One region of the Lysinibacillus sp. TE18511 genome, then DNA from elsewhere that is predicted to be linked to it. Evidence: a T-box and tRNA genes for the amino acid it is inferred to sense, from the RefSeq annotation. Region 1 holds a T-box; the other holds one or more tRNA genes.
What was found. The T-box of region 1 lies ahead of serS (serine--tRNA ligase). A T-box ahead of a tRNA ligase gene usually reads a tRNA of that ligase, here a tRNA-Ser.
Positions count from the first base shown of each region.

Region 2: it encodes a tRNA-Ser, which carries the amino acid that the T-box ahead of serS (serine--tRNA ligase) is inferred to sense. The anticodon was not compared.

Region 1 covers NZ_JBSSFD010000028.1:45,472-57,628, reverse strand. The annotation lists gene ACVWXS_RS18095 (S8 family serine peptidase) at 25-3,804, shown strand; partial or broken gene ACVWXS_RS18090 (DnaA N-terminal domain-containing protein) at 3,913-4,188, opposite strand; gene ACVWXS_RS18085 (hypothetical protein) at 4,698-5,081, shown strand; gene ACVWXS_RS18080 (hypothetical protein) at 5,196-5,849, shown strand; gene ACVWXS_RS18075 (hypothetical protein) at 6,049-6,417, shown strand; gene ACVWXS_RS18070 (hotdog family protein) at 6,753-7,130, shown strand; gene ACVWXS_RS18065 (hypothetical protein) at 7,679-7,963, shown strand; gene ACVWXS_RS18060 (DUF2975 domain-containing protein) at 8,166-8,639, opposite strand; T-box leader at 9,116-9,330, shown strand; gene serS (serine--tRNA ligase) at 9,453-10,733, shown strand; gene ACVWXS_RS18050 (hypothetical protein) at 10,906-11,160, shown strand; gene ACVWXS_RS18045 (hypothetical protein) at 11,182-11,595, shown strand; gene ACVWXS_RS18040 (multidrug effflux MFS transporter) at 11,909-12,157, opposite strand, start outside.
Region 2 covers NZ_JBSSFD010000072.1:500-9,259, reverse strand. The annotation lists gene ACVWXS_RS25235 (pro-sigmaK processing inhibitor BofA family protein) at 1-67, opposite strand, end outside; gene ACVWXS_RS25230 (YaaL family protein) at 221-436, opposite strand; gene recR (recombination mediator RecR) at 450-1,046, opposite strand; gene ACVWXS_RS25220 (YbaB/EbfC family nucleoid-associated protein) at 1,058-1,372, opposite strand; gene dnaX (DNA polymerase III subunit gamma/tau) at 1,394-3,181, opposite strand; RNA gene ffs (signal recognition particle sRNA large type) at 3,402-3,669, opposite strand; tRNA gene ACVWXS_RS25205 (tRNA-Ser) at 3,852-3,944, shown strand; gene ACVWXS_RS25200 (ATP-binding protein) at 4,227-5,489, shown strand; gene ACVWXS_RS25195 (response regulator) at 5,490-6,368, shown strand; gene ACVWXS_RS25190 (cation:dicarboxylate symporter family transporter) at 6,459-7,733, shown strand; gene ACVWXS_RS25185 (hypothetical protein) at 7,809-8,039, shown strand; gene ACVWXS_RS25180 (RraA family protein) at 8,210-8,760, opposite strand, start outside.

The sequences.
Region 1 (12,157 bases):
AAAAGCAGAAGGGGGAAATGAGATTTGAAAAAGTTTAAGTTTACGAAGTTCTTAAGTAGTATTCTAGCTTTCGTTATGGTGCTTTCTCTATTGGTTCCATTGTCGAGCGCTAGTGCTGAAGAATCGAAACCATTCAAGCAGGATAGTCAAAGTGAAAGTATAATTCAACAAAAGGCGGCTATCGCTGAACAGCTAAGCTTGTCTAAAGATGGTCCAACTCTTCACGAAAGCTTACAAAATGTATCAGGCAATCAAGATGTTGCAGTCATCATTCATTTATCTGAAAAGCCTGTGGCACTAGAGCAAGGAATGAGCCAGGTCAAAGGCAAAAAATTCTCTAATGCCCGAGCAAATGAAGTTCGTTCAAATGTAAAAGCACAACAAGCAGAGGTTAAACAAGAGTTAGCTGCTAAAAAAGTTCAGATGACTCAAGGATACACATTTGATACTGTTTTAAACGGTTTTGCGGCAACTGTGAAAGCAAATGATCTCCCGAAACTGCTTACAGTAGAAGGAATTACATTAATCGAACCTGATGCAATTGTTTACGCATCAGAAGATAATAAGATGAAATCATCGGAACTTATTAAGGACGATCAATTAGAAGCTCAAATGAATACAAGTAATTCTTTCCTTGGCATCGAACAGCTTTGGAAGGAAGGACTTGAAGGACAAGGGATAAAAGTAGCAGTATTAGATACGGGTATTGATGCAGATCACCCTGAGTTTGCCGGAATTTATAAAGGTGGAAAAAACTTCATTCCGAATTCAGCAACTTACACGAAGCCTCGGGCAGATGACGATGCATCGGAAACATTGCCTTCGGAGCGTCCAATCGGGACACCTGAATTTAATGAAAAAGGAAGCGCGTTCTATACTTCTCACGGTACACATGTTGCTGGAACAATTGCAGCAATCGGAGCTAACGAATTTGGTATTAAAGGAATTGCTCCAAAAGTAGACCTTTATGCTTACCGTGTTCTTGGGGCATACGGAAGTGGATCTACATCTGGTATTATTAAAGCAATTGAAACTGCTGTAAACGAAAAAATGGACATTATCAACCTTTCACTTGGCGGGGGAGCTAACTCTGAAACGGATGCTGGTTCATTTGCTATTAATAATGCAATGATGGCTGGAACAATTGGAGTAATTGCAACAGGGAATGATGGTCCAAATCGCGGAACAATGGGCACGCCTGCAACCGCTCGTTTAGGAATTGCTGTTGGTAACACAACAAATCCTGAAACAATGTATAACGGTGAAGTGAATGTTACAGTTGGCAACTACAACTTAACAAAGCAGCTTCCATTAATGGGAACGACTTTTGCGAAAAATTTAGAAACACAGCTTCAAGGAGAATTTGACCTAGTTGCTGTTCCTGGAAACGGGGAAGTAAAAGACTATGCAGGAATTGATGTAAAAGGTAAAGTGGCATTGATTTCTCGTGGCAGTATCGCATTCGTTGATAAAATTGCGAATGCAAAGGCAAATGGAGCAGTCGCAACAATTATTCATAACTTTGCAGGTGGAACGAATGCACCGAACATTTCAGGTACATTCCTTGGTGATTCATTTGAATTTCTGCCAACATTTGATATGTCCCAAACGGATGGCGATGCAATTCGCGCTGCATTAGCAAGCGGAACCGGAAAAGTAAGCTTTAGTAAATTTGCTTCCACAAAGACACTGGGAGATGATGTAAACTCTTCAAGTTCACGTGGACCATCTACACCAAACTTTGATATCAAACCAGATGTAAGTGCACCTGGAACAAACATTATGTCAACGATTCCAATGTATAAAAAAGATTTCCCTAATGCAGATTATGGGGAAGCATATGGTCGTAAAACAGGAACTTCTATGGCAACACCGCATATTGCAGGTATTGCTGCATTAGTTAAACAAGCAAATCCGGATTGGAACGCGTTCGATGTAAAAGTGGCGCTTTCTAATACAGCAAAGGTTATAGATAAAACAAAATACGATGTGTTTTCTCAGGGTGCAGGGCGTGTAGATGCTTATGCAGCAGCTCATCCGGAAATTCTTGCCTATGCACTTGATAGCGCAATTTTAGATGGAACTGGTGCAGTTACAGAAAACTTGAAAGGTACAGTTACTTTCGGTCCACAATCACTTAAAGACCGAGATATTTCTGTAACGAAACAAGTTTTAGTAAAAGATCTTAAAGGGAACGGCGGCAATTATAACGTATCAATTGATGTAACAAAAACATTTGGTGATGCAACGGTTACAGTAGATCAGCCGACATTTAATCTAGATGGTGAGCAACTTTTAAATATTACATTAACTGCTTCACAAGCTACGGCACCAAACGGCTCTGAAATACTAGGGTATATTAACATCAGCGGTGGAGATACAGAAATTTCATTGCCATTCGCAGCCGACTTTGGCGGCGCGGCAGCAACTGAAATTAAAGATTTTAAGATTACAGAAACAGACCTATCCTTTAACGGAGATGGAGTAAAAGACTCAGCTGTACTTTCATTCACATTAACTGGAGATGTAACAACTAACTTTATCGAGCTTTGGGATATTATGAATCCTGAAGGTGGAGAATACGGAGATGGCTACATTGGTTATCTACATGCAGGTACTGCACTAGGAAAAGGCTCTTATACGCTGAAGATTGGTGGGCAGTACAAACCATGGGGAACAGCACCTGCTACAAAGATTCCAGATGGTCTGTATACAATTGACTTCAGCGGCCTTGCAGCATCAGGAGCAGTTTCCGATTATGTTGGACCAATTATCGTGAAAACGACTAAACCAGAAATTACTGGTAAAGTAGCGGAAGGTGTCGCTACAGGACAGGTAACAGATAAGTATATCGACTACAATGAAGAGTTATATTTATATGGTTTAAATTACAATTTAAATGATAAATTAAAAGCTTCCTATATTTCGACGGTGAATGGCGAAGTACAAGCTCCAGTTGCTTTTGAATTAAATCAAGATGGTAGCTTCACATTCCCAGTAACAGCAGAAACAAATGCTGTATCAGTAATAATTAAAGACGCTGCTGGGAATGTTGGTGAAGCGAAGATATATGAAAAAGAAGTAGTAGAACCAGTAGTAACACTTTCTGTAAATCCAACTGAGCTAGCCCTAACAGCTGGAGAAACTGCACAACTTACGGTAACAGAAACGTCAACGCCTGTAGAAGGTGATGCAACAAAGGAAGACGTAACTTCAAAAGCAACTTATGTTGTTGGAGATGAAAATGTTGCAACAATAGTAAATGGATTAGTAACTGCAGTAGGTGAGGGCAAGACTACAATTACTATTTCATACGGTGATAATGAAGTTACTATAAATGTTACAGTTAAAGCACCTGATGTAGAACAACCAATAGTAACACTAGAAATTGACCAATCTCAGGTTGAAACTAGAATAGGTAAAGAAGTTACAGTTAAGATTACTGAAGTAACTACTTTTGATGGTAAAACAACAGAAAAAGATGTTACAAATCTTGCAACCTACGAAGTAGCGAATGATAAAATAGCTACTGTAAAAGCAGGGGCTGTAAAAGGAAAAGGTCAAGGTAATACGACGGTTACGGTAACGTATGGTGAGCATACACTAACATTTGATGTGTTGGTTGTAAAGCCAGGGAATGACAATGGTAACGGCAACGGCAACGGCAATGGCAATGGAAATGGCAACGGCAATGGCAATGGAAATGGCAACGGCAATGGAAATGGCAATGGCAATGGCAATGGCAATGGCAATGGCAACGGTAATGGTAATGGTAATGGTAATGGTAATGGTAACGGTAATTAAATAATAATGAAGTTACCGAGGATGAGTTATAATTAATTTCAGTTCAAGCAAAAAGAGAAATTGCACAGTGCAATTTCTCTTTTTGGCTTTGCTTGGTTAGTTCGTCTTAGGTAAATCGAAATCAGTCCTGGTTTTTTGATTAACAAAGTTAATAAGCAACTCTTCACCTGTAAGATCCGTTAATATACATTTAATCAAATGCATATATTGATTTTCAAGCCAGGCTCGAGCAAACGAATTTGGCGCAGAAATCGTCACAGTTGAGTCACTACTATTGTATGACAGTAATTTTGTAGACTTTATCCACGTTTCGAAGCTTGGTTTAGAAATTTCTTGTCTAACCCGAACCAGGACATTTTTCCAAAGTTCTTCTAAATGTTCCAAGCGGCCAGTCTCTTGTACTGAGTTCTTTAAGATTTCATCTGGCATTTGTTCATGTGGCCAACGGAACAATGATTACATAAAACGAATTCGGTGAGCAAGACTAGAGGGTTTAAGATACACATTAGATTTTGCTAAGTACTCTTTTAGTTGAAAAGTCGTAAGTGTCTCAATATCAACATCTTCAAAATAGCGAGTAAGTAATATCGCCTGAAGATGATCTGCTTTTAAAGTTTGTAAGGAAAAACCTTCAATTCTCTTTTCTCATGCTTTTGACATGAACAAAATGCATTCCTCCAAAAATATTATTTATAGTGAAGTTATTTCCAATTTGCTAGAAAGAGTATACATAGAAAAAATACTTCACTCCCATGAAAGAACTTAATCATCTTTCATTTTCTGTGGTGAAGTGCTGTTTATTGCGCTTCATAGATGGCTAACGGGGCTAGAAGGACATTAAATCAAAAAAAAGAATAATAACATATAAAAGCTATGTTCTTAGGAGGAGAAAAATGAAAAAAACATTGATCATTATTAGTATAGTTTTACTTATGCTTTTAACAGCCTGTAATTCCTCTTCAAAAGTAGTTGATGACTATGATACAAGCCAATTAAATGCTGATTTTGGTGACGATGAAGCTTATGAAATAGGAGCTAATGCTGATGGAATGCCCGTTTTTAAAAATCATCAGAAAGCATTACAACAAGCTCAAATTGATTATAAAAAAGGGTTTGCTGCCACTGCCAAAGTATATAATTTGAAGCCTATTAGCCAAAAAAATTATAAAAATTATATGACCTATGCTTGGCAACTTGAAACTAAAGATGAAACCGTTGTTCAACAAGGTGTAATGATAGCGAAATTCTTGGATATTTATGAAAATAGTTTTGAATAATTAATTATACTAACTGAACTAACTGGGGTTTTACTTCAATAAGGGTAGAGCATTTTCTTCTTAGACTAACGGTGCAGGTTAGTTCAGCAAGAATATAAGATATTATTGAGTTATATGAACTACAAAGGAAGTGTACAAGTGTTTTATTACTCAAAAAAGAAGAAAATACGAGGTTGGAAAAGACATAGGAGAAAAATTGAAAGATGGAAGCAAAACGCAATAAATTTAGATATGGACTATTTAAAGAATTACCAAAGACAATACGAAAAATTATGGATTCATCCCTTTTATGCATGGGTACGAAAAAACCCTCCCAATTGGTATAATCGACTTTTACTTGATGCAATGATTGAAGTTTACCTGGAGTGGCATCGAAAAATGATGGATGAAAATGAAGAGTTTTATTTAAAAATCTGGCTTTATGACCCTAATTTTATCAATTCACAAATTGTCGTTGCATATAGAGATTGTCTTGATTTCTATAATAAAACCTTCAAAATAAGGGAAGAAAACAAGGAATTCCCTTTCAATAAATTTCATTCCTTGAGGGACAAGTTAGAACAATTCCAATGGGATTTGCACATAGAGATTGATTTTTACGATGAAAACGACTTGAATGAATGGTTAGAAGAAGGAAGTTTAACTGAAAAAGAAGTATCAAAAATTAAGGGAAAAGCCTTTGAAACCATTAAATTTGAAAATGAATTTGGGGGTTTCTTACAATATAGTCTCGACAAAGGAGATGTTTGGATAGGGACTTTAAAGTGAGAAAGATAATACAGTAATTGTTGAACTAACGGAGTGCAATTGTTCAATAGGGCAGTTGCTTTTTCACTAACGGTGCAGATTAGTTAAATAAGAATTAGAAATAAAAAAACTACAGCATATTGAAAAAACCACCTTATAGTGTAAAATTACACTACAAGGTGGTTTTTCTTTATTAATTTAATATGGGGGTATATATAAATTGAAGATTTTTATTAGAAGTATTTTGTCTTTATTTCCAGTTCCTTTCTTATTTCATTATTACGAATATAATAGTCATCTTGCTAGGCAACACGCTGATTTTTTGTTTCCGGTATTTCTAGTGTTAATAATTGTTGTAGGTATTTCATCGAGAAACATTAAATTTCCTTTGTTCTTTGGTTTGAATTTTATCATGACTGTTATTTCTTTGATATTTGGTTATTTTTTTATAGTTGATGATGGAGGTTGGTTTAAACCTTTTGGCAGAGATGCCGCCATTATATTTGTTTCAATTATTTATATTTTAGGGCAATTAATTATAAGATTATTTAGCAAGCAAGGTCATACGAACAGCCAAAGTAATAAGTAAATATGAAACGAAAAGAAGTAATTCTTCGTTTATGGATTGCTTTTTCATAGCTGCTAACGGAGTAGTATTTCTGTAATATATAAACTGTTTAATGTTGCTAAATCAATAAAGTTTGTGAAAGAATGTACTTAAACTCCCATGAAAGAACTTAATCATCTTTCATTTTCTGTGATGTAGCGCTGGTTTTTGCGCTACATGGATGGCTAACGGTGCAGATTAGTAGGAGAAGGGTTTTTTTGATTTTTGTAGAATATATTACCATATATTACCTTAAACAGTCTGGAATTGATGTAATATTTACATTTTGATTAACCAGACAGTGGGAGGAGTTTAAAATGTCATTAAAAGCAGGGGACATAATTACGTTTGAACGAACTTTTACAGTCAGGGATGTTGAATTATTTACTGAGATTTCAGGGGATGAAGGGATACATCATATAACCCCAGATGAACAAGGAAGACTTGTCATTCAAGGCTTACTAACGGCAACTCTGCCAACAAAAATAGCAGGAGATAATAACGTCCTGGCCCGTAGTACGAGTTTTGAGTTTTTAAGACCTGTTTTTACAGGCGATACAATAGTTTGTATAGTTAAAATTGAGAAATACGAAAGGCAAGAAAATAATAGAACAGCGTTTGTTGCATCCTTTTTATGTAAAAATCAGAATGAAAAAGAAGTAATGAAAGGAGATGTATCAGGCGTAATTCTTTAAACTTTATTATAATATCGGGCGCAATATCAAAATTTACGGGACAGCATCCCTGTAATAATTAAACAGAGTTAATACATGTAAAACCATTGAGTTGCATAGGCAACTCTCTTTTTCTTTATTGAATTAACGGAGCAGTTGAAGAACAGTTACATAAGTCAATATGAAATCTTTACTTCAATGCAGGAGGTAAGGATTTTTTTGTTGGATAAAAAATTAGAATTTTATAAAATTTTATGTGAATAGGAGAGGTTAATATGTCGATTATGATGGTTAAAAAGAATTTAAACTTGTTGGATTAAAAGGTAGTGGAGAGTTTATTAACTTTGGTAATGAAGTACCCTTGCTTGCAAAGCAACTATTAAGTCGCTCAAACGAAATCCTAAATCCGACTGAGACCGAAATTGCATTATTTGAGCCTAAAAAGGATGAGAAGCATAGGATCGGTCATTATTTTGTAGGGTTAATTGTGAGTGAGAAATTAAACGAAGTACCAACAGGAATGGATTATATTGAAATGAAAGATAAAAAAAATATATGGAGGTATAGTTATGTGGATAATATTAGGGATTATTGCAATAGTAGCAACTCTTATAAATCTTTATATGTATGTAGCAGGAAAGGATTATAAGCTTGCTATGGCGATGGGATTATCATTTACAGCATTAACACTTTGTTCAGATTACAGTCTTGTATCTGGGTGGGTAAAAGTGGAAGATTGGGCAGCTCTTTTGGATGTAGTACCTAGTATGGAAAAGGCATTATGGTTTTTGACAATTGTTTCTATCTTACTAAATATAACACCTATACTTTTAGAACTAAAAGGTAAGAGATAATTACTTATTGTCACACCATTTATATAATATGCAATTATTGTGTAAGTCTGTTTGTATAACTAACAAGGGCTTCAGTTAAATAACGATCTTCCACAATCGGGCGCAATTCTTGAAAAAGAATAGGCGCCAATTTTTCATTTAAGAGCCATTTAATTTAATAGGGAAAGAAGATATTATACCTGCAAAATAAACATCTACATTTTTATTTCTTTTTTTCTAGAATATTTTTTAATGGCTTTTGAAGTACGTCCATAATGGCAGCGATGATAGCTGTTGCTAATATCCCTATTAGTCCAAGTGCTATTGGACCTGCTGGGTCATCACCCGTGAACATGGCATACACTCTTAAGTAAACTATTACTAATAAAATAAAGAAAATAATTGTAAAAGCGCATTTTTTTATAACCTTCAAGGATTTAAGGGATAACTCGGAAAAAGCGTTGTTACGATCGATATCACTCAATAGTTTATATGCTTGATACAAAGCTACAGAAAACGTAATACATACTCCATACGCGCATATTAACAACGGATATATCGAGTAATCTCCTGGACGCACTATAGCATCTCTTCTGGCTGCTTCAGGCAACAAAAATATACACACGGCAAGTACCGCAGTTCCAATAAGAAAAGCAACAACCTTTAAGAAAAAAGTTGAACCTAGTTTACCATTCATTTAAAGCACCTCACTGATTTAATGATTAGATAATTGTAATACAGTATTTATCGATTATCAATAAAATTATTTTGTTTTTTATTATATTTTTATTGTTTTAAATGTTGGTTTGATTGTTATGTGGGAATCGTAATTGAATTTTTGTAAATTTTATGATGAAGTAACCTAACAATCGTGCGCAATTCTGCAGCAAGAATTGTGCTTTTTCTATTTGAAAAGGTTAGATTGGAAATCGAAAAAGGTTTCTGATAAATAGAAGGAGAAATACACATGTATGGCTATTAAAGCAGTCGGTAAAAATGTTGAAATTCGCTTAGTATGAGGGGAAATTATCTTAGCGCGAAATGGTCATTTATTGGGTTGTGCATTTCATCCGGAATTAACCGTGATTCAAGAATTCTAGAATATTTTGTATCCTATGGTATAACTTGCAAAATATGTTTTCATATAGTACAGTATGGTTAAAATTTAAATAACTGAACACGATGATGGGAAGTAGTAGCAAGCACGTTTTTTTTAGAGAGTCAGCGGTTGGTGGAAGCTGATAGAAGCACTTGTGAATCCGTCCTGGAGTTGCACAGTCGAAGTAATAAAGTAGGCTGTAGCCGGTTGAAATGCCGTTATGAAATAAGTGGATTAGGTATATACCTAATCAATTAGGGTGGCAACGCGGGTAGCTCTCGTCCCTTTTTAGGGATGGGGGCTTTTTTGTGTTTATTTTGATTCAAAGCGGAGCTATTTGAGTTTAGCTTGCAACGCAATTACACCAAGACTTAATGGATGCAGTGTCATTAAACTACTGGAGGTATGACTATGTTAGATATTAAACGCGTACGCGATAATTTCGCGGAAATTAAAGAAATGCTATTAACACGTAATGAAGATTTAGGCAACTTAGATGACTTTGAGGATTTAGATGCAAAGCGTCGTGAGTTAATTGCTAAAACAGAAGAATTAAAAGCAGAACGAAATAAAGTATCTGAACAAATTTCAATTATGAAACGCAACAAGGAAAATGCAGATGAAGTTATTGCTCGTATGCGTCAAGTAGGCGATGAAATTAAAGAGCTAGATGTTCAACTAAATGATGTTGAAGAGCGCTTTAAAGATATGATGATGCACTTGCCAAACATTCCACACGAATCTGTACCAGTAGGGACAACAGAAGACGACAATGTAGAAGAATATACTTGGGGTGAAATTCCAACATTTGATTTTGACATTAAAGCACACTGGGATCTTGCTACAGATTTGAAGATTGTTGACTTTGAACGAGGTACAAAAGTAACAGGTAGCCGTTTCTTATTCTACCGCGGGCTTGGAGCTCGTTTAGAACGTGCATTAATGACATATATGATGGATTTACATGCAGAGGAGCATGGTTATGAGGAAATGCTACCACCTGTCATTGTTAATCGTGATAGCTTGACGGGTACTGGAAATCTTCCTAAATTTGAAGAAGATGTATTTAAATTAGAGGAAACAGATTATTTCATGATTCCAACGGCAGAGGTACCTGTAACAAACTTCTATCGTGATGAAATTTTACTGGCTGAGGCTTTACCACAAGGCTTTGCTTCCTATAGTGCGTGCTTTAGATCAGAAGCAGGCTCTGCGGGTCGTGATACACGTGGTTTAATCCGTCAACATCAGTTCAACAAAGTAGAACTAGTTCGCTTTGTAAAACCAGAGGAATCATACGAACAATTAGAGCTATTAACAAATCATGCGGAAAAAGTATTGCAATTACTAGGCTTACCATATCGTAAGCTAAAAATGTGTACAGCTGATTTAGGTTTTACTGCAGCGAAGAAATATGATTTAGAAGTTTGGATTCCTGCACAAAACATGTACCGTGAAATTTCTTCTTGTTCTAACTTTGAGGATTTCCAAGCACGACGAGCGAATATCCGCTTCCGTCGTGAGCCAAATGCAAAACCAGAATATGTTCATACATTAAACGGTTCAGGCCTTGCCATTGGTCGTACAGTTGCCGCTATCCTAGAAAACTATCAACAAGCTGATGGAAACGTAGTAATTCCTGAAGTTTTAAGACCATACATGGGTGGTAAAGAAATAATTGCATCAAAATAAATAACGGGAAAAGCTATTATAGATATCCTTTAACAGGTAATTGTATTGCCTTTTTATCGATTTACAGATGCTTTTAATAGTATCGGGTGGTGTAAACGCCGTGGAATTAATTATCAAAGTTTTGGGGCAGTATTGCCCATGTTAAAGAAGTCATGCAGGCAACCAAAAGAATATGAATATCCAACAAAATGAAGAAGCAGATTCAAAGTTGATTGGAGTGGAAGACGGCGACTACGGGAGGATCGGCGGGACAGGTGAAACAACCAATGGAAGCGAAGCAAACGGGTTGGTTCACCGCACGCCCTCTGGAACGGAAATCAACGGTTTTACACTGTTCAAGAATCAGGCGCGATTGTTTAATAAGCGTCTCTGTTCTTATTCAACTCCCATGAAAGAACGTAATAATTATTCATTTTCTGTGGTGTAGCGTTGATTTTACGCGACATGGATGGCTAACGGGTGCGATTGTTTAATTAGAACAGTCGCTTTATGTGCGTACGGTGCAGTTTACTTAAAGATTAAACGAGGTGAAGAAATGTATTGGGAGACTCTTCCTGATTGGGTTTGGATAATATATTACTTTTTTATAATAGCAACATTGGGATTTGCAATATTTAGTATTATTCAAAAGAAAATGATAATTTTATCTACTATTACTATAGTTCTTACAATAACTATTCCGATAAGTAATATTATAAACAGCATTGGGAGAGAGAAAGGAGTGGATGAGTTTGAACATTTAGTTACTCATTTACAACAAGGCTCTCCCTGGTCTATTTATGCAATCATAGGTTTCTTATATTTACTTGTTTGGTGGGTTTTGCTTCTAATCAAAAACAAAAAGAAGGCAATTCGTTATTAAGCTAACTGGTGCATTACTTGAAGATCATTGAGTTGCTGTAGCTCTAAAATAAAGCTTGATCAAAAATATCACGATAACCCAGATTTTACGAAAAATAAATAGAATCCATTTTGAAAAAAGATTGATCAAAATGGATTCTTACCCAGCAGATTTAAGTTTAGTTTTTATAATAAAGTTTAATCACTTTCGAGGGCCTATAGTTTATTTTCGACTTGGCTTATAAATGATATAGTGACTCCTATTACGTAGCGTGAAGGTCAAGCATTTATCTTTTTTAAAATGGTGCAACTTTTTTAAAGAATCGCGACTTTATTCAAAACATCGCATCTTTTTTATAAAGTAACGGTAAGCTTATTAAAAGCATAACAATCCCTAGTGCTAAAAAATATAGTGGCATCGCAAGGACTGTTCCGTTATGGAAAACGCTCATACCATAGATTGTAGCGCTGACGAGTAGATAATAACCTAAACTAAATATCGCACCCGCAGAACCAATGACATCTTGAAAGTCAATCAGCGCTAAGCTTAAACAGTTTGGTAAAGCGGTACCTGTACCAAATAA
Region 2 (8,760 bases), on a different contig from region 1:
TTATTATTATATAAAGAAAAAGAAGCACTACAGGCACACAAAAACTCATAATTACGAATCCGGACACACGGTTTCCCCCTTAAAGTATATAATTACGAAAGTTTATGTTTCCTGTTTTGCTTCTATGAATATCAATTATGCCTCGGCATAATCACGGCCGGAGGCATTAACTTATTTCAGCAGATCTTTGGACATCCGCTGAAATAAAGTTAAAAAACTACTATTTAATTAATACTTTTCGAATTCTAGCTTCCTTGAATAAATAAAAATGTATACTCTCAGTTGCTTTTCGTTGAGCAATTACTTCTAAATCATAGTCATCTACTAATTCTTCGATTATCTTTGACTGCTGTAAATCCTCTTTTGTTTCTTTGATAAGATTTACAAGCTTGTCATCGAATTCTTTTTTTAATTTTCCCTTACTGCGGAAGAACATAGTAATCCCTCACTCACAATTCCCGGCGACCTTCCATTGCCTTCGATAACGTAACTTCGTCTGCATACTCTAAATCTCCACCTACTGGTAGTCCATGGGCGATACGTGTTGTTCGAATGCCTGATGGCTTCACTAGACGAGAAATATACATAGCTGTTGCCTCACCCTCGATAGTCGAATTCGTAGCTAAAATTAGCTCCTGAACAGTCTCATCATGCAAACGGACTAGCAGAGAAGAGACATTAATATCCTCCGGACCAACACCATCCATAGGTGAAATAGCTCCCTGTAGTACATGATACATACCGTTGAAATCACGCATTTTCTCCATCGCAATCACATCTTTTGTATCTTGGACAACGCAAATAATAGAATGATCTCGTTGTTTGTCCGTACAAATATGGCATGGATCTACATCAGTTATGTTGCCACACACAGAGCAGTAGCTTAAATTTCGTTTAGCATCAATTAATGCTTTTGAAAAAGATAAAACGTCATCTTCTTTCATCGTTAACACAAAAAACGCCAGACGAGCCGCGGTTTTCGGCCCGATACCTGGCAATTTCATAAAACTATCAATCAGTTTCGATATTGGTTCTGGGTAGTACATTTATTTACCTCCTAGAACGGAAGGTTCATGCCTTGAGTGAATTTACCCATAGTTGCATTCGTTTTTTCATCTACTTTTTTCAATGCTTCATTTGCAGCAACAACGATTAAATCTTGTAGCATTTCGATATCATCTGGATCTACTACTGATGGATCAAGATTTACTTCTACGATTTCACGTTGACCAGTAACAGCTACTTTCACCATACCGCCGCCAGCAACACCTTCAAATTGTTCTGCATTTAAGGCCTCTTGAGCTTCCATCATTTCTTTTTGCATTTTTTGCATTTTTTTCATCATACCTTGCATATTTCCCATTCCACGCATAAACATATTCCTCCTAAATGATTAATCTTCAACAATTTCAATAAAATCTTTACCAAACAGCTTTTCCGCTTCTGTCACAAGTGGATCTTGTGAAGCAAGTGGTTGCGCATCATCGATAAACGGCTCTTCTGGCATCTCTGCCGGTGGCGGCTCTAATAATTCCACTCCACGATCGCTCTCAGACTGAGATTTTTTCTGTTGCTGCAAGCCGTGATCACGAACAAACTCTTCACGTAATTTTAACCAGGTTTCTTCAGGTGTACAAAGCATTTCATACATAGCACCCGTTTGCCCTGCAATTAATTGTGTAAAGTGCGCTTTTAGAGATTGATTATCGGCAACCATTTGACAATGAATATCATACTTGAATTTTAACACAAAAGCACTTGAAGATGCCGCTACAGGTTCAGCCTCCGCTAAAAGAGCTGATTGAGACTTTTGCAATTGACTTAACGCCTGTGCCCAAACCGATTTTATACGTTGCACATCTTGTTTGGTTGCATCCTTTAGCACCTCTTGAATACGCCCTGTTGGTGCTTTATAGCCATTCGGACTTTTAGCTCGCGGACGTTGCTCTTTTGGCGCTTGCGCCGTCTGCACCGGCACACCAGCTTGTAATTGTGCTGACAGTTGTTGCACCATTTGCTCAAGTGCTACTATTTTTTGAGCAAGTTCAGGGCTCATAGTAGCTTCACCTGAAGTAATTGCTTGACTAACTCCCCCACCTGAAAACTGTACCATTTTAAGTAGCGCGGTTTCTAAGTAGATCTTTGTATGATGAGAGAATCGCATTTCTTGCTGCGTTTTCGCTAAAATATCAATGTAGCCGTAGAGCAAATTGGGCGCAAAATCATGCGCTAATGTAAAAACCCGCTCCTCTGGTGATACGAGCTCCAATAATTCCGCTAAATCATCGCTCGTTTGTAGCAATAATAAGTCACGGAAAAATGTAATCAAGTCCTCTGAAAGGCGAAGAGGATCTTTTCCATCCGCAATAAGCTGTTCTAATAACGCAAGCATTTGCGCAACATCTTTTACTTTTAGAGCTTCTGCTAATTCATAGAAAACATCCTGACTAATGGAACCAGTAACAAGTAGTGTATCCTCAAGCTTCAGCTTTTCTCCGCTGAAGGATACGACCTGATCTAATAAGCTTAAAGCATCACGCATACCACCAGCTGCTGATTGTGCGATTACCTTCAACCCTTGTTCCTCATATGGTAACTCTATATCCTCTAATACAACTTTCATGCGCTCAATAATATCATTGGTCGAAAGACGCTTGAAATCGAAGCGCTGGCAACGTGAAATAATCGTTGCAGGCAATTTGTGGGGCTCTGTCGTTGCTAAAATAAATACAGCATGAGAAGGTGGTTCTTCTAATGTCTTTAAAAGGGCATTGAAAGCGCTTGTAGAAAGCATATGCACTTCATCAATGATATACACTTTATATCTGCTACTTGCAGGAGCAAATCGAACTTTCTCAATAATGTCTCGTATTTCTTCAACGCGTGAATTAGACGCCGCGTCAAATTCAATAACATCTGGATGTGAACCATCTGTAATACTTAAACAAGTAGCACATTCGTTACAAGGTTCGCTTGATGGTGCATGCTCACAGTTTAAAGCTTTTGCAAAAATTTTAGCAGTACTTGTTTTACCAGTACCACGTGGCCCTGAAAATAAATAAGCATGTGTTGTTTTATTCGCTAGGAGAGCATTTTGTAGCGTTCTTTTGACATGTGCTTGGCCAGACATTTCTCGAAATGATTGCGGTCGATACACACGGTAAAATGCTTGATACGTCAATGATTTCCTCTCCTCTTCTTTTTTAATTAGAATATTCCTATTATAACATTTGCCCCATTATTTATGAAATAGTGTCACTGTTTTTCACAAATTCAAGGTAATTCCCCCCACTTCAATAGAAAGAGAAAATTCTAAGGTAGTTATTATTTTGCATAATAACTACATAAAAAAAACGCACCCGTCTATTGTAGACGGATGCGTTTGAATTGGCAATTTAATGCCGTGCACCTTTCTTCGACAGCCGCACATAAGCGTTACTCTTGTCGTTAGCTCAGATTAGGCAACCCCGCGGCACATGAATAAGACCACTTAATGCTGCTTCCTTCCGGACCTGACATGGTTCATGGGTATCCATTGCGCAGGACCCAATCGTCAACACTACGTGCAAAAGGCAGACCAAACAATACGGACAGCCTCGAAAAAGGAATTCAGTCTCGCTAGAGCGGATTGCGAGTTACAGGACACCGCTACCTTCCCACCTAGCACGGCAATAACTAGTATACTTACTGTTTTCATAAATTGCAACTTAATACACATAATATTTATGTGGAATAATCTATCTGCAATGTAAATAAACATTTTTTCAAAAAAACATAAAAATATGTTGACGTGAATTTAAAAACATGATAAATTAAGTTTTGTCGAAAAGACATGCAGTACTATATATTATGGAGGTATACCCAAGTCTGGCTGAAGGGATCGGTCTTGAAAACCGACAGGCGGGTAACACCGCGCGGGGGTTCGAATCCCTCTACCTCCTCCATTTTTTAAAATTCCGACTACGAATGTAGCCGTTTTTTTTTGCCCCAAAATTGTATGTAACAATTACTAGATACCACTTCCTCTTAGGTTGTGGTATTTTTTTATTTATTACGAAAAATATCGATTTGATAGTTAAGACTATTCTTAAGCATTATTGTTGAAAAAAATTATAATTTCACGTTCTCCAAAGTGTTTTTCCATAGCATCGTCGAATAATCAAGCTTTTTAGTACATCTTTTCTTTACTATCCCGCTCTATTAAAATTGATTAGGGAGGATTTTTTATGCGCTCAAATTTTTTTACAACTCGTACTTCCCTCACTTGGATTATCATAATTGCTTTATTAACTGCAATCGGTAGTGAGATTAAAATAATGCCTTTCACTGATACTACTTTTCGCTTTGGATTAGGAAGTATTGTTTTCTTTTTATGTACACTACTTAGACCTACACCTATAATTTTGGCTGGATTTATTACAAGTATCGTGACAATAGTTTTTCGAGTTATCATTAATTACTCTTTACACGATGTTCCATTAATAGATAGTTTACTTACACATCTACCTGCTGCTGCATTTTATGTATTGTTCGCAATATGCCTACAAATGCTTAGTATTCATCAGTATAGAGAAAAACCACTAATGCTTGGATTACTAGTTGCATTTAGTGAAGTCTTCAGTAATTTAGTAGAACAGCTAGTTCGTTTTTTCATTCATTCTTACACTTTTTTACTTCTTCATGATTTACTTATACTATTAGCGGTTGCTTTATTGCGTAGCTTTTTTGTAGTAGGTATTTATAGCTCTATTTTAATTGCTGAACAAAAAAAACGTGTTCAGGAAATGCTTACGATCGGCTCAGATTTATATGTTGAGACACTTTATTTAAAAAAATCTATGAACCACATCGAAAAAATTACAGCCAGTGGGTTTGATTTATATCGACAATTAAAGTCACTCGGCAATCGCGAGGAAAGTTTACAGGCACTCCTTATTGCCCAGGAAATTCATGAAGTGAAGAAAGATTCTCAACGTATTTATGCAGGTATTTCTAAAATTGTTGGTGAGAAGAGTTTTGGCACCCTTAGATTGTCTGAATTATTACATTATATTGAAGACGGCAATAGTAAATACGCTGAATTACTCGGAAAAAACATTGGGTTTAAAATAAGTATAGACACCGATTTTCAAGCGAAAGAACATATTGCATTGCTTGCACTTTTGAATAATTTAACAGCTAATGCTATAGAAGCAATTGAAGGACAAGGTGTCATTTCTATTGCTATTCAACAACAACAGGATGATACTGTAATAACAGTATGTGATAACGGACAGGGTATTTCACAAAGTGATCTCTCAATTATTTTTGAACCTGGATACACCACGAAATACAATGTGGAGGGTGTCGCGGCAACTGGCATTGGGCTTTCACATGTTGCTGAATTAGTTAACAAATTAAATGGCTCAATATCCGTTGAATCAAACAATCAAAACACGATGTTTAAAATTAAAGTTCCTACGCAAACTATTCAAACGGGAGAGACTTAAATGAGATATTTTATTGTTGATGATGATCGTGCTAGTCGAGTCATGTTAAAACAAATTATTGAAGATAGTGGTTTAGGTACAGTTATTGGTGAAGCACGCAATGGTGAGGACGCTATTCCACAAATTTTAATGACACAGCCAGAGTTTGTGCTTATCGACTTACTTATGCCTAAGCTTGATGGGATAGCAACAGTCGAGCATCTTATTCAAAATCGGTTTGAGGGACAATTTGTCATGATTTCTCAGGTAGTGAATAAGGAGATGGTTGGTGAAGCATATGAACAAGGTATAGATTTCTTTATTCATAAGCCTATAAACCGTATTGAGGTTGAGAATGTTTTACGTAAAACAACTGAACAATTTCGCCTAAAAAACTCATTGCTAGTAATTCGCCAATCACTTACAAACATTGATCTAAGTGAACAAATAAATCATAAAGCAACGTCACGAGATCATATTCAATCCATCTTAAATGATATGGGTATCGTTGGTGAAATCGGAAGTGAGGATATTATAGCCATCATCGAAACATTGCTTGCTCATCAGCACAAAATTGCACCACTTCCTCCACTAAAGGAGCTATATGAGGAAATAGCAGCTGTTACAAAGCCTACTCCAGATGAAATTTTGAAAGAAAGTAAAGCCATTGAACAGCGTGTGCGTCGTACTATATTAGCAGCAATGATAAATCTCGCCAATTTAGGTGTCGTTGATTATACAAATTCTGAGTTTGAATATTATGCACCTCGATACTTTGACTTTAAAGAGATTCGTCAGCTAATGACTCAAATAGAAGACCACGGAAACCGTAAAGCAAAAGTTAATATTAAAAAATTTATCCAGGTATTATATTCAGACATTTTAACAAAATTAAATTAATTTTCTCGGATTTTGTCGGATTTCATAAGTCCTCCGTATTATTAAAGTAAGGCAAGTCCTAAAAATTTAATACTAGGGGGTACAAAGGGTTTGAAGAAGAAATTTAAAATCAGTTTAGCCACTCAAATTTTGATTGGTTTGACTTTAGGGATTATTGTTGGTGGTATCTTTTACGGAAACCCCAAAGTTGAGACATATTTACAACCTTTAGGGGATATCTTTCTTCATCTAATTAAGATGATTGTTGTACCTATTATTATTTCAACTCTAATCGTTGGTGTTGCTGGAACTGGAGACATGAAAAAGCTAGGACGATTAGGCGGGAAATCACTTCTTTACTTTGAAATCATTACAACAGTAGCAATTGTAGTTGGTTTACTTTCTGCAAACATCTTCCAGCCAGGCGCTGGTGTGAACATGGACGAGCTCTCTAAAGGAGATATTTCGGGTTACGTTGCAACTACAGAGGAAGTAAAGCACGAAGGTCCATTTGATATTCTTGTAAGCATTGTACCGACAAATATCATTCAGGCAATGGCTGAAGGTAATATGCTTGCGATCATTTTCTTCTCTGTTATTTTTGGTTTAGGGGTTGCCGCTATTGGTGATCGAGGTAAACCAGTATTAGATTTCTTTAATGGGGTAGCAGATGCTATGTTCTGGGTAACTAACCTCGTAATGAAATTCGCTCCAATTGGGGTATTTGGTTTAATTGGTGTAACCGTTTCCAAATATGGATTCGCTTCACTAATACCACTTGGCAAACTTGCTCTACTTGTTTATGCAACAATGATATTCTTTATCTTTGTCGTTCTTGGTCTTGTAGCAAGATTCACGGGTATCAGCATTATCTTTTTAATTAAAGTACTAAAAGATGAGCTAATTTTAGCGTTCTCAACAGCTAGTTCTGAGGCAGTGTTACCACGAATCATGCTAAAAATGGAGAAATTAGGCGCTCCAAAGGATATCGTATCCTTTGTTATTCCAACTGGTTACTCCTTTAACTTAGATGGTTCAACACTGTACCAAGCTATTGCGGCATTATTTATTGCTCAAATGTACGGTATTCACCTAAGCATTGGTGAACAAATTACATTAATGCTTGTATTAATGGTTACATCTAAAGGGATTGCAGGTGTTCCAGGAGTATCCTTCGTTGTACTTCTAGCGACTTTAGGTACTGTCGGCATTCCAGTTGAAGGTTTAGCATTCATCGCAGGTATCGACCGTATCCTTGATATGGGACGTACAGTCGTTAACGTAATTGGTAACTCACTTGCTGCATTAGTAATGGCGAAATGGGAAGGTCGTTTCGATGCAGAAAAAATGAAAAATTACTTTAAAGATAACGAAAAGTTAGCATAAAAATCAAAAAAACTCACGATGTATGTGGCATCGTGAGTTTTTTTCTTTGATCCGCCGGAGACATTAGGCCAACAGATGTTTTTTGTGCGAAAGCGAAGCGTCAGCAGCAGATGTTTTTTGTGCGAAAGCGAAGCGTCAGCAGCAGATGTTTTTTGTGCGAAAGCGAAGCGTCAGCAGCAGATGCTTTTTGTGCGAAAGCGTAGTGCTAACGCAGCGGTAGCAAAATGGTTTTGTCTGTGCGAAAGCGTAGTGACAGCAAAAGGGTTTTATCTGCGCGAAAGCGAAGCGGCAGCGGCAACAACATGATGTTGGTCACTCAGTCATTGTCACAAGACGTGGCGTTCTTAGACTGAATTCCTCTATTTCAGCGGATGTTTGGAAACCTCTTGAAAAGTAGCTTAAATCCACATCCATCTCACCACTTATAGAGGTGGGAGACTTCTGTACCTGTCGCTACACTTTCGGTACAAAAGACATTAGCTGAAAGAAGCTAATACTTTATCTAAATAAGCAATAATTGATTCTTTTCCATTTACATGTGCTTCTTGTGCACGTATTTCATCCTTTTTAACTTTTACCTCAGCAGCTGCAACAATATGCTCTGCATCCTCCTGTGGCACAACAACCACACCGTCCACATCTCCAATAATATAATCGCCTGGACGAACAGTAACGCCTCCAATAGCAATCGGAACATTTACTTTGCCACCACCGTTTTTATTGCCTGCCGCTACCGTAGTGCCCAAAGAAAAGACCGGAAAATCTAGCTCACGAATAGCTGCAATGTCACGAATAACACCATCTACTACAAAGCCCTGTACACCAATACCTTTCGCTAATGACAGAACAAAATCACCGGCAACAGCACGATTTTTATTCCCTTTTGCATCAATGACTAAAATATCACCTTCACTAGCAGCTCGAATGGCTTCCAGTACAGCACCATTTTCGCCATCTGGTAAACGCACTGTTACCGCACGCCCAGCAATTTTAAAATGATCTGCTAACGGTTTAATATCACTGCGTA